2 regions of the Streptosporangium sp. NBC_01639 genome follow, and region 2 is predicted to be linked to the other one. Evidence: riboswitches for the same ligand, from Rfam matches in the RefSeq annotation. Region 2 holds a riboswitch; the other holds the start of a gene.

Region 1 (5,168 bases), 2.9 Mb from region 2:
GCCGTTCATCCATCTGCGCAGTCCCGCCGAGTCGCCGAACCGCATGCGCTCCAGCGGGCGATCCAGCCGATCGAAGTCCAGCCGGTCCAGGTACCGGGGTACGGCCCTGCGGATCAGTGCCCGCATCCCGGCGCTGCGCCACTCCTCTGCCGCGTACGCCTCCTCGAACTCCGCCCAGCTCACCCGGGACCGGCTCGGATGGGCGGTGATGAGCTCGTGGTAGTACGCGAACCCCAGTTCCTTGGCGACCAGCGGCCACACGTCCCGGCGGAAGGTCCACGGCCCCTCGCCCAGTGCCGCCGCGGTGAGGAAGCGCGGCACCGGCGGGCGGGCGCCCCGGAACGGGTATCCGGTCTTCGCGTGGTACGGCACACCGCGGCGCGACCCCATCTGCAGCAGCGGCTCCCGGCCGCTGGGCAGGTAGACCAGTTCCCCGTCGTACTCGCGGACGAAGCGGCCGCCGCGTCCCGAGGTGAGCAGCACCATCAGGTCGACGGAGGCCAGCCCCATGCCCCGCACGATCACCGGTTCACCGGCGGGCACCTGATCCAGGTCGAGGTCGGCGGTGTAGCCGGTGGGCAGGTAGAGCAGCCCGTCGCGACCGGCCACGCCCGCCAGCTGCCGCTCCTGCCCGGTCGGGGTCACGTCGCCGTTCCCCTGGGCGAGGATCACCGCGTCCACTTCGAGCGTCCGGCCGTTCTCCAGGGTCACCGCCTGCCCACCGGGGATGTCGGTGAGGTCCAGCGCGCGGGTGGCGTGGACGTGGACGCGGACGCCGCGGGGGGCGGTGGTGACCGCACGCTGGAAGACGTGCGACAGGTAGGCGTTCTGGACCGGCCGGGAGGCGAACCTGCCGGGGTCGCCGCCGAGCCACTCGGCCAGCGAGGGGCCGGGGCGGATCGGGCCCCGGCACTGGACCGACTCGTCGGTGAACAGCGTCACGTCGGCCGCGGTGGAGTTCATCCAGAGCAGTTCGGGCTGCTCGGCACGCCAGACCCGGCCGCCGCCCGGCGGGTAGGGGTCGATGACGTGGATGTCCAGCGACGGCCAGTCGAGCAGGTCGGCGGCGTTGGCGCAGATCCGCTCCACCAGGCAGGTGCCCGTCGGCCCGGCTCCGACGACGGCGATGGCGGCGCTCATGCGGTCCCCCCGCCCGGTGACGCGGCGGTCCTCTGCGGCGGCTTCATACGGCGGCTCTGCGGTGCGGCTCGTCCCAGTCGGCGTGGAGCGGGGCCACCCGGATCCGCCAGGCGGCGGTCTCCGCGGCGGCGGGGGCCGTGATGGCGGTGAAGTCGGTGTTCTCGCGGAAGGCTGGGTGCCGGTAGAGGTCCCTGGCGTAGGCCCAGAGGTTGGGGAAGGCGGTCAGCGGGCGCTCGCTGATCCCGGCCGCCGGATTGTCGCTCAGGTCGAAGCGGAGCAGCGTCGGCCAGAGCCGCACGTCCGCCTCGGTGATCCCCGAGCCGAACAGGAACCTGCGGTCGGCGAGCCGGGCGTCGAGCTCCTCCAGGAAGGAGATCACCGCCCGCCGCGCCGCGCCGTACTCCGCCTCGGTGGTGGCCGAGGCGATGCGGCCCGCCGCCGTGTTGGCGTATTCGTAGATCCTGACGTTGAGCGCGTCGATCTCCGGGCGGAGCTCTTCGGGGTAGAGGTCGACGTCCGGGTCACCGCCGAACCGGGTGCCCAGGTCGATCGTGATGTCGGGGAAGTCGTTGCTGACGATCCGCCCGGACGTCCTGTCCCAGAGCGTCGGCACCGAGACATGCCCGTCGAACCCCGGCTCGGTCGCCTCGTAGGCCTCGCGGAGCGTGGCGAACCCGTTCACCGGGTCGGCTCCGCGCCGCTCCCGGAACGCCCAGCCGCGACCGTCGCGCTCGTCGTCCACATAGGACAGCGAGACCACGTCCTGTAGCCCTTTGAGGGATCGCACGATCGCCGCGCGCTGCGCGTAGGGACAGACCGCCGCGACGTAGAGGTGGTAGCGCCCGGGTTCGGCGGGGAACTCGCCGGTGCCGTCCACGGTGATCCGCCCCTGGAAGGGGTAGCGCGGACCGGGCCGGCCACCCGGCCGGTAACGGCCGTAGGTGTCGAAGTCCACGGGACCGGCATAGGTAAGTGTGATCTCGGACATGTGCTGCTCCCAGGCATGCCTCGGTGACCCGTTGAGGGGTCCGCGCTTGCGGCACGCCCACCGTGCCGCCCGGTCTTCCCCGGGGGCACCCCGCCGCGGCGCGAGGGTTGCCGGTCAGTGAGCCGGGGCTCTGCACTGACACTCTTAACCTAGTTAGAAGGTAGGAAATGCATAGATCTCTGTCAAGCCTTATTGTCGGGGGATGTCGCATGAAATGGTGAATGTGATCTATCGGAAATACGACGGCTCGCTGCACTGGAACCATCGGGCCCGGCTGCTCGGCGAGGACGAGCACGGCGTCTGGACGGGCTGCCCCGCGGGGACCACCGGCAGCAAGGGCACCGAGCCCCCGATCACCTGGCAGCACGCGTTCGTGCTGCTCCTCCCTCGCGACGCCTGGTGGACGGCCAACTTCAACGCCGCACCGAACAAGACCGAGATCTACTGCGACATCGCGACGGTGCCCCAGTGGAGCGACGGCCAGGTGACCATGGTCGACCTCGACCTCGACGTGATCCGCATGCGGGACGGCCGGATCATCCTGGACGACGAGGACGAGTTCGCCGAGCACCAGGTCCGCTACGCCTATCCCCCGGACGTCATCGAGAACGCCCGCACCACGGCCGCCCGGCTCATGAAGGCCGTCACCGCGGGTTCCGCCCCCTTCGGAGCCGCCCCCCACTGGCTCTCCCAGGTGACCTGAGAGCCGCGCAGACGCCTACAGCGGCGGGAAGTCGGGGGCGCGGCGTTCGACGAAGCTGGCCACCCCCTCGGCGAAGTCCGGGCGGCCGAACGACTCGGCCATCAGGCGCACGGCGGCGGTCTCCGCCGCCTCCATGGTCCGGCTCCCGTCGCCCCAGACCTGACGCTTGATCACGGCCATCGACGCCGGGGAGCTGTGCGCGACCAGTTCGCGGGCGTACGCCCGGACCTCCGCCAGCAGGTGCTCGCCGGGCACCGACCGGTTGACCAGGCCGAGCTCGTAGGCCTCCGCACCGGTGAACGTGCGACCGGACAGCAACAGGTCCATGGCCCGCACCTGACCGGCGAGCCGGGGCAGGATCCACGACAGACCGTATTCGGCGATCAGGCCGCGGCGGGCGAAGGCGGTGGTCCACTTGGCCTCGTCGGCGGTGAAGACCAGGTCGCAGACCAGGGCGTGGACCATGCCGAGCCCGGCGCAGGCGCCGTTGACGGCCGCGAGGACCGGCTTGCCGATCGTGGTCGGGAAGGTGGGGGGCCGCCTGTCCGGCTCTCTCTCGTAGGAACCGTCCCGGATGGCGTCGAGGGTCTGGAAGTCGGCGCCGGCACAGAAGCCCCTCCCCGCTCCGGTCACCACGATCACCCGGACCTCGGGGTCCTTCTCGGCCTCGGCCAGCAGGTCGAAGTAGCGCCGCCCCATCGCGTCGGTCCACGCGTTGAGCCGGTCCGGGCGGTTGAACGTCAGCGTCAACACGCCCCGGTCGACAGACGACAGCACCAGATCCAGCATTTCCCGCCTCCTTGCCCGCCTCCTACCGAATCATGTTCTACATCTTCTCCGCAACGCCCCTGCCGACACGGGTCCGCGACCGATCGGCCGAGGCCCCACCCGGATCCGCCGTCAGCCCCGGCGGGCCAGCACCCTGGCCAGCGCCTCGGCGACGTCGGAGGCGCCGGCCGGATCGTCCATCAGCATCGACTGCCGCAGCCAGACCACCGTCCGCGAGGCGGTTTCGGCCGACGGGCAGGGCTCGACCCGGGCGCCCGCGTCCGTCAGGGCCGCCATCGTGCCGAGCGGCGGATAGCCGCCCTCCAGCGGCACCCCCTCGGCCGCCATCGCGGCCAGCAGGAACTCCCGGTCGACGGGGGCGTTCACCCGCAGCATGAGCAGATGCCGGGAGTCCAGGGTGGTCCCGGGCGGCTGCGGCACCACGGTCACCGGAGGCCCGCCGTCTCCGGACCCGGCCGCCGGGAGCGCCGGAAGGCGGGCGAGCTCGCGCTCCACCGCCACGCAGAACGCGTTCCGCCGCGCGATCTCCTCTTCCAGCCGGTCCAGCCAGGGCAGCAGCAGGGCCGCCTGGATCTCGGTCAGCCGCAGGTTCCAGCCGACCTCGGGATGGCCGTACCACTGACCGCCGATCCGCCGCCCGAGGTTGCACACCGACCAGATGCGGGAGTGGACGTCCTCGTCCCGGCAGACGATCATGCCCCCCTCTCCCGCGGTCATGGCCTTGCTCGACTGGAAGCTGAACACCCCCGCGTCACCCAGGCCGCCGACCGGGCGGCCCCGGTAGGCGGCGCCGTGCGCCTGTGCGCTGTCCTCCACGACCGCCAGGCCGTGCCGTACGGCCGACGCGGTCAGGCCGTCCATGTCCGCAGGGCTGCCCGCGAGGTGGACCGGCATGATCGCGGCCGTCCTCGGGGTGATCGCCGCCTCGACGGCCGGCACGGACAGGTGCAGGTCCACCGGGTCGACGTCGACGATCACCGGGGTCGCCCCGGTCAGCAGGACCGAGGTGGCCGAGGCCACGAAGGTGTACGCCGGGACGATCACCTCGTCCCCCGGCCCCACGCCGAGGCCGCGCAGGGCGGCGAACAGCCCCAGGGTGGCGTTCCCGACCGCCGTGCCGTACGACACGGCGGACCGGGCCGCGAACGCCGCCGCAAGCTCGGCGCAGCGGGATCCCTGGGTGGCTCCCCAGTTTCCGCTCTCCAGCACTTCGCCGACCAGCTCGCGCTGCGCGGGAGAGAGCGGAGGCGGCCAGGACGGCCAGGGCGCGGAGCGGACGGGGGTTCCCCCGTCGATGGCGAGTTTCATCCGTTTCCTTCCAGCGGGGAGATCCCGGCCCTCGGTGACGGGGAGGACGGGAGGGTCAGGCGGTCGCCCAGGACGCGAGCGAGGTTACCGCCCAGGATCAGGTCGCGATCGACCTCGGCGAGCGGCGCCAGGGCGACCCGGCCGAGCCCGGCACGCAGGTCCAGGAAGCAGGCGTCGGAGCCGTAGACCACCCGCTCGGGCCCGGCGAGCGCGGCCAGACGGGAGATCCAGCGACCGGTG
Region 2 (5,168 bases):
GTGGGCGGCGAGGCCTATTACATCGGCTCGGCGTCCCGCTGTTCGATCGGCTTCTCGGCGACCAAGGGGACCCAGAACGGTTTCGTCAGCGCGGGGCACTGCGGTAAGGAGGGCGATACCACCACCGGCTTCAACCAGAGCCCCCAGGGCATCTTCCGGGGGTCGTCCTTCCCGGGCAGCGACTACTCCTGGGTCGCGGTGACTTCCGACTGGACGCCCAAGCCGGTGGTGAAGAACGGCACGGGCGGGACGGTGAACGTCGCCGGTTCCCGGGATGCCATCGAGGGCGCGTCGGTCTGCCGGTCCGGCTCGACCACCGGCTGGCACTGCGGCACCATCCAGCAGCGCAACACCAGCGTCACCTATCCCCAGGGCACCATCACCGAGTTGGTCCGGACCAATGTCTGCGCCGAGCCCGGCGACTCGGGTGGTTCGTTCATCTCGGTGGACCAGGCACAAGGGGTCACCTCCGGCGGCTCCGGGAACTGCACCTCCGGGGGCGTCACCTACTTCCAGCCGGTCGGCGAGATCCTCACGGCCTACGGACTGACCCTGACGGCCAGCAGTGGCGCCACCCCGACGCCGCCTCCGCCGACGACGACCCCCGGCGCCTGCACCGGCTACTCCAGGACCGTCACCGGTACGCTGACCAGTGGTCAGTCCGGCTACCAGCCGGGTAGCCGCTACTACCAATCGACCGCCCGCGGTCTCCACTCCGGCTGCCTGGACGGCCCCGACGGCACTGACTTCGACCTCTACCTGCAGAGGTGGGACGGCCGGAGCTGGGCCACCGTCGCCACCTCCGACAGCCCGGGGCCCGACGAGAAGATCACCTACACCGGCACGGCCGGCTACTACCGCTATCGCGTGACCGCCTTCAGCGGCTCCGGCGCCTACTCCCTGGCATACAACGCGCCATGACCCACCCTGGCGCCACCTCTTGCGGTCGCCCCGACGGCTGACCGCAGTCTCGGGGTGCTGATCACGGTGGAGGCCGCGGAACGGAACTCCCGCCGGACGGGCGATCGACGATCATCCGTCCGGCGGGAGCTCCGTCCGTTCCGTCGGCGGACGAGAGCCAGAGCAGGCCGGCGGTGGTGGAAGAGACGCCCCGGCCGAAGTGGGCGAGGTGCCCACGGCGACGGTCGGATAGCCGGAGCCGTATGAGGTGAGCAGGCCCAGGCAGGTGCGAACGGTTCGTGCGAAACTCGGCGGCCCCGACGAACTTGTCCGGCAGGTAACACGCTGCATCTTGCAGAGTGAGACATCTGGTCAGGATGGCGTGCAGGCGAGGTAGAGTGCGTAAGACCTGCTCGTCAGGTCCTAACTGAATATTTGCTCATCCAGAGGGGTGGAGGGACCGGCCCTGCGAAGCCCCGGCAACCCTCCCGGTTCCAGACTCGTGATCTGACGAGCTCGGCCGGGACAGGTGCCAATTCCGGTCTGTGACCAGGGTGGTCGCAGACGAAGATGAGGGAAAGGCCTCGCTTCATGGCGCTCGCAAGCACTGTAACCCCCACCACCTCGATCGGTCGTGTCGGAGACACGCACAACCGGCGCTTCGGCCCCGCCGCTGCCCTGTCCTGTCGCGAGTGCGGTGCCCGCTACGATCTCGGTCCCGACTTCGCCTGTGTCGAGTGTTTCGGGCCCCTGGAGATCGCCTACGACTTCGGGCGGGTGACCCGTGAGCAGATCGCCGAGGGGCCGGCCAACATCTGGCGTTACCGCTCCCTGCTGCCCGTCCCGGCGGACGTGGCCACCAAGCCCAACATGAACCCCGGCTGGACGAAGCTCGTCGACGCTGGCAACCTCGCCCGCGAGCTGGGTCTGCGCTCGCTGCACATCAAGGACGACTCCGGCAACCCCACCCACTCCTTCAAGGACCGCGTGGTGGCCATCGCGGTGGAGGCGGCCCGCAACTTCGGGTTCCACACCCTGTCCTGCTCCTCCACCGGCAACCTGGCCGGCGCGGTGACCGCCGCCGCCGCCCGGGCCGGGTTGGACGCCTGCGTGTTCATCCCCTCGGATCTGGAGCAGGCCAAGATCGTCATGGCGTCGGTGTACGGCGGCAAGCTGATCGGCATCGAGGGCACCTACGACGACGTGAACCGCTTCTGCTCCGAGCTCATCGGGGACGAACTGGGCGACAAGTGGGGCTTCGTCAACGTCAACCTGCGCCCCTACTACGCCGAGGGCTCCAAGACCCTGGCCTACGAGATCGCCGAGCAGCTCGGCTGGCGGATCCCCGACCAGATCGTCATCCCGGTCGCGTCCGGCTCCCAGCTCACGAAGATCGACAAGGCCTTCAAGGAGCTGATCACGCTCGGCCTCGTCGAGGAGAAGCCGTACAAGATCTTCGCTGCTCAGGCCGAGGGGTGCTCCCCGGTCTCCGCCGCCTACAAGGCCGGTCATGACGTGATCCGCCCGGTCAAGCCCGACACCATCGCCAAGTCGCTGGCGATCGGGAACCCGGCGGACGGCCCCTACGTGCTGGACATCGCCCGGCGCACCGGCGGCGCGGTGGAGGACGTCACCGACGCCGAGATCGTCGACGCGATCCGGTTGCTGGCCAGGACCGAGGGGATCTTCGCCGAGACCGCGGGCGGCGTCACCGTCGGGGTGCTGCGCAAGCTGGTCGCCTCCGGGCGGATCGACCCCGATGCCGAGACCGTGGTCCTCAACACCGGTGACGGCCTCAAGACCCTCGACGCGGTGGCGGACCAGGCACGTCCCACCGCCGTCATCCGTCCGTCTCTCGACGCATTCCGTACGGCTATCGCCTAAAAATTGTGAAAGGTGCTGAACTATGAGCGTTTCTGTGCGGATTCCGACGATTCTCCGGACTTACACCGACGGCTCCTCCGAAGTGGGCGGAGAGGGGGCGACGCTGCGCGAGGTTCTGCAGAAGCTCGACGCCGACTTCCCCGGTATCGGCGCGCGCATTCTTGATGAAACGGGCAAGATTCGACGTTTTGTCAATGTCTACGTCGGGGATGAGGACGTCCGTTTCGCGGAGAACCTTGACACGGCCACGCCGTCCGGCGTTCAGATCTCCATCATTCCGGCGGTCGCCGGAGGCTGATCCTTAGCGCCCGCACCACCCCTCCATCCGCACCCGCACCCGGTCTGACCGCGTGCGGGTGTCGTGTTCTGTGGCGCGAGTCCACTTATGTGGCTGGTGAACGTGATTTGGTTTTTGACTGAACAAACGCTCAGCAAAACATGGTTCCGACCTTGAATGCGCATGTAAATAAGCAGTCTGCGGATTGACTCTGTTGCCCCACGGTGTCTCACAGGTATGGTCGATAACGATCGACGTAGGCGATGTCCATGCCTCGAAGATTGAGGACTTCGCGAGAGGAATGGGCGGTGTCCTCAAGTCCAGTAAGAGGAGTCGGAAGTGGCGCAAGGCACCGTCAAATGGTTCAACGCGGACAAGGGCTACGGCTTCATCGCGGTCGACGGTGGTAAGGATGTGTTCGTCCATTACTCCGCGATCATGATGGACGGCTACCGTGCCCTCGAACAGGGCCAGCGGGTCGAGTTCGAGGTCACCCAGGGCCAGAAGGGTCCCCAGGCGGAATCCGTCCGGGCGGTCTGACGCAGCCGTTCCGTCCATTCGTCGGGAAATGCCGGCAGATCCCGTGGCAGCGCAGTCCGCGCGGATCTTCCTGCGTGTCGGCCCGGCGCGCCGCCCCCATCGGCGCGCCGGGCCTTCGCTGTCAATCCGGGTTCCCGTCCTAAGCTGGACGCAGGTCAGGGCGCCGTCGCTTGCACTCGGCAGGGTAGAGTGCTAAACAGTTCGTTGGCACTCCCCGTTGGAGAGTGCCAACCCTGGATCGAGACGATGGGACCCGCCGAACGGAGTCGCGGGTTCACATGCCGTCGCGGGCGTCGGCTCGATCCGGTGCAAGCCACCCTGCGTTTGGGAGGTCTAGCCGTATGGCAGCCAAGATGATCGCGTTTAATGAGGACGCCAGGCGCGGTCTCGAGCGCGGTATGAACCAGCTCGCGGACGCCGTCAAGGTGACCCTCGGCCCCAAGGGCCGTAACGTCGTGCTGGAGAAGAAGTGGGGCGCCCCCACGATCACCAACGATGGTGTCTCCATCGCCAAGGAGATCGAGCTCGAGGACCCGTGGGAGAAGATCGGGGCCGAGCTCGTCAAGGAAGTCGCCAAGAAGACCGACGACGTCGCGGGCGACGGCACCACCACCGCCACCGTGCTCGCCCAGGCCCTGGTGCGTGAGGGCCTGCGCAACGTGGCCGCCGGCGCCAACCCGATGTCCCTGAAGAAGGGCATCGAGGCCGCCGTCGAGCGCGTCAGCGAGGAGCTCTCCAAGCTGGCCAAGGACGTGGAGACGAAGACGCAGATCGCCTCCACCGCATCCATCTCCGCGGGCGACCCGCAGATCGGCGAGATGATCGCCGAGGCGATGGACAAGGTCGGCAAGGAAGGCGTCATCACCGTCGAGGAGAGCAACACCTTCGGCCTCGAGCTTGAGCTCACCGAGGGCATGCGCTTCGACAAGGGCTACATCTCGCCCTACTTCGTCACCGACCCGGAGCGTATGGAGGCCGTCCTCGACGACGCCTACGTCCTCGTGGTCAACTCGAAGATCTCCGCCAACAAGGACCTGCTCCCGGTTCTCGACAAGGTCGTGCAGGCCGGCAAGCCGCTGCTGATCATCGCCGAGGACATCGACGGTGAGGCCCTGGCGACCCTGGTCGTCAACAAGATCCGCGGCCTGTTCCGCTCGGTCGCGGTCAAGGCCCCGGGCTTCGGCGACCGCCGCAAGGCCATGCTGGGCGATATCGGCATCCTGACCGGTGCCCAGGTCATCAGCGAGGACCTCGGCCTCAAGCTGGAGTCCACCACCCTGGACCAGCTCGGCCGTGCCCGCCAGGTCATCGTCACCAAGGACGAGACCACCATCGTCGACGGTGCCGGCGACGCCGAGCAGATCGCCGGCCGGGTCAACCAGATCCGCGCCGAGATCGACAACACCGACTCCGACTACGACCGCGAGAAGCTCCAGGAGCGTCTCGCCAAGCTGGCCGGCGGCGTGGCCGTCATCAAGGCCGGCGCGGCGACCGAGGTCGAGCTCAAGGAGCGCAAGCACCGCATCGAGGACGCCGTCCGCAACGCCAAGGCGGCCGTCGAGGAGGG

The links. A riboswitch is a leader RNA that binds a small molecule or an ion and turns the genes downstream of it on or off. The one in region 2 is predicted to bind S-adenosylmethionine.
Region 1: linked by a shared signal. The riboswitch ahead of OHA77_RS09615 (glutathione S-transferase C-terminal domain-containing protein) and the one ahead of thrC (threonine synthase) in region 2 are both predicted to bind S-adenosylmethionine.

What each region holds. Positions count from the first base shown of each region.
Region 1 covers NZ_CP109272.1:2,154,733-2,159,900, forward strand. Annotated here, with positions in the region: gene OHA77_RS09610 (FAD/NAD(P)-binding protein) at 1-1,140, opposite strand, end outside; gene OHA77_RS09615 (glutathione S-transferase C-terminal domain-containing protein) at 1,184-2,128, opposite strand; SAM riboswitch class IV at 2,166-2,278, opposite strand; gene OHA77_RS09620 (DUF402 domain-containing protein) at 2,331-2,831, shown strand; gene OHA77_RS09625 (enoyl-CoA hydratase-related protein) at 2,847-3,620, opposite strand; gene OHA77_RS09630 (DegT/DnrJ/EryC1/StrS family aminotransferase) at 3,732-4,928, opposite strand; gene OHA77_RS09635 (amidohydrolase family protein) at 4,925-5,168, opposite strand, start outside.
Region 2 covers NZ_CP109272.1:5,091,336-5,096,503, forward strand. Annotated here, with positions in the region: gene OHA77_RS23265 (S1 family peptidase) at 1-921, shown strand, start outside; SAM riboswitch class I at 1,337-1,477, shown strand; gene thrC (threonine synthase) at 1,492-2,784, shown strand; gene OHA77_RS23275 (MoaD/ThiS family protein) at 2,807-3,082, shown strand; gene OHA77_RS23280 (cold-shock protein) at 3,401-3,601, shown strand; gene groL (chaperonin GroEL) at 3,943-5,168, shown strand, end outside.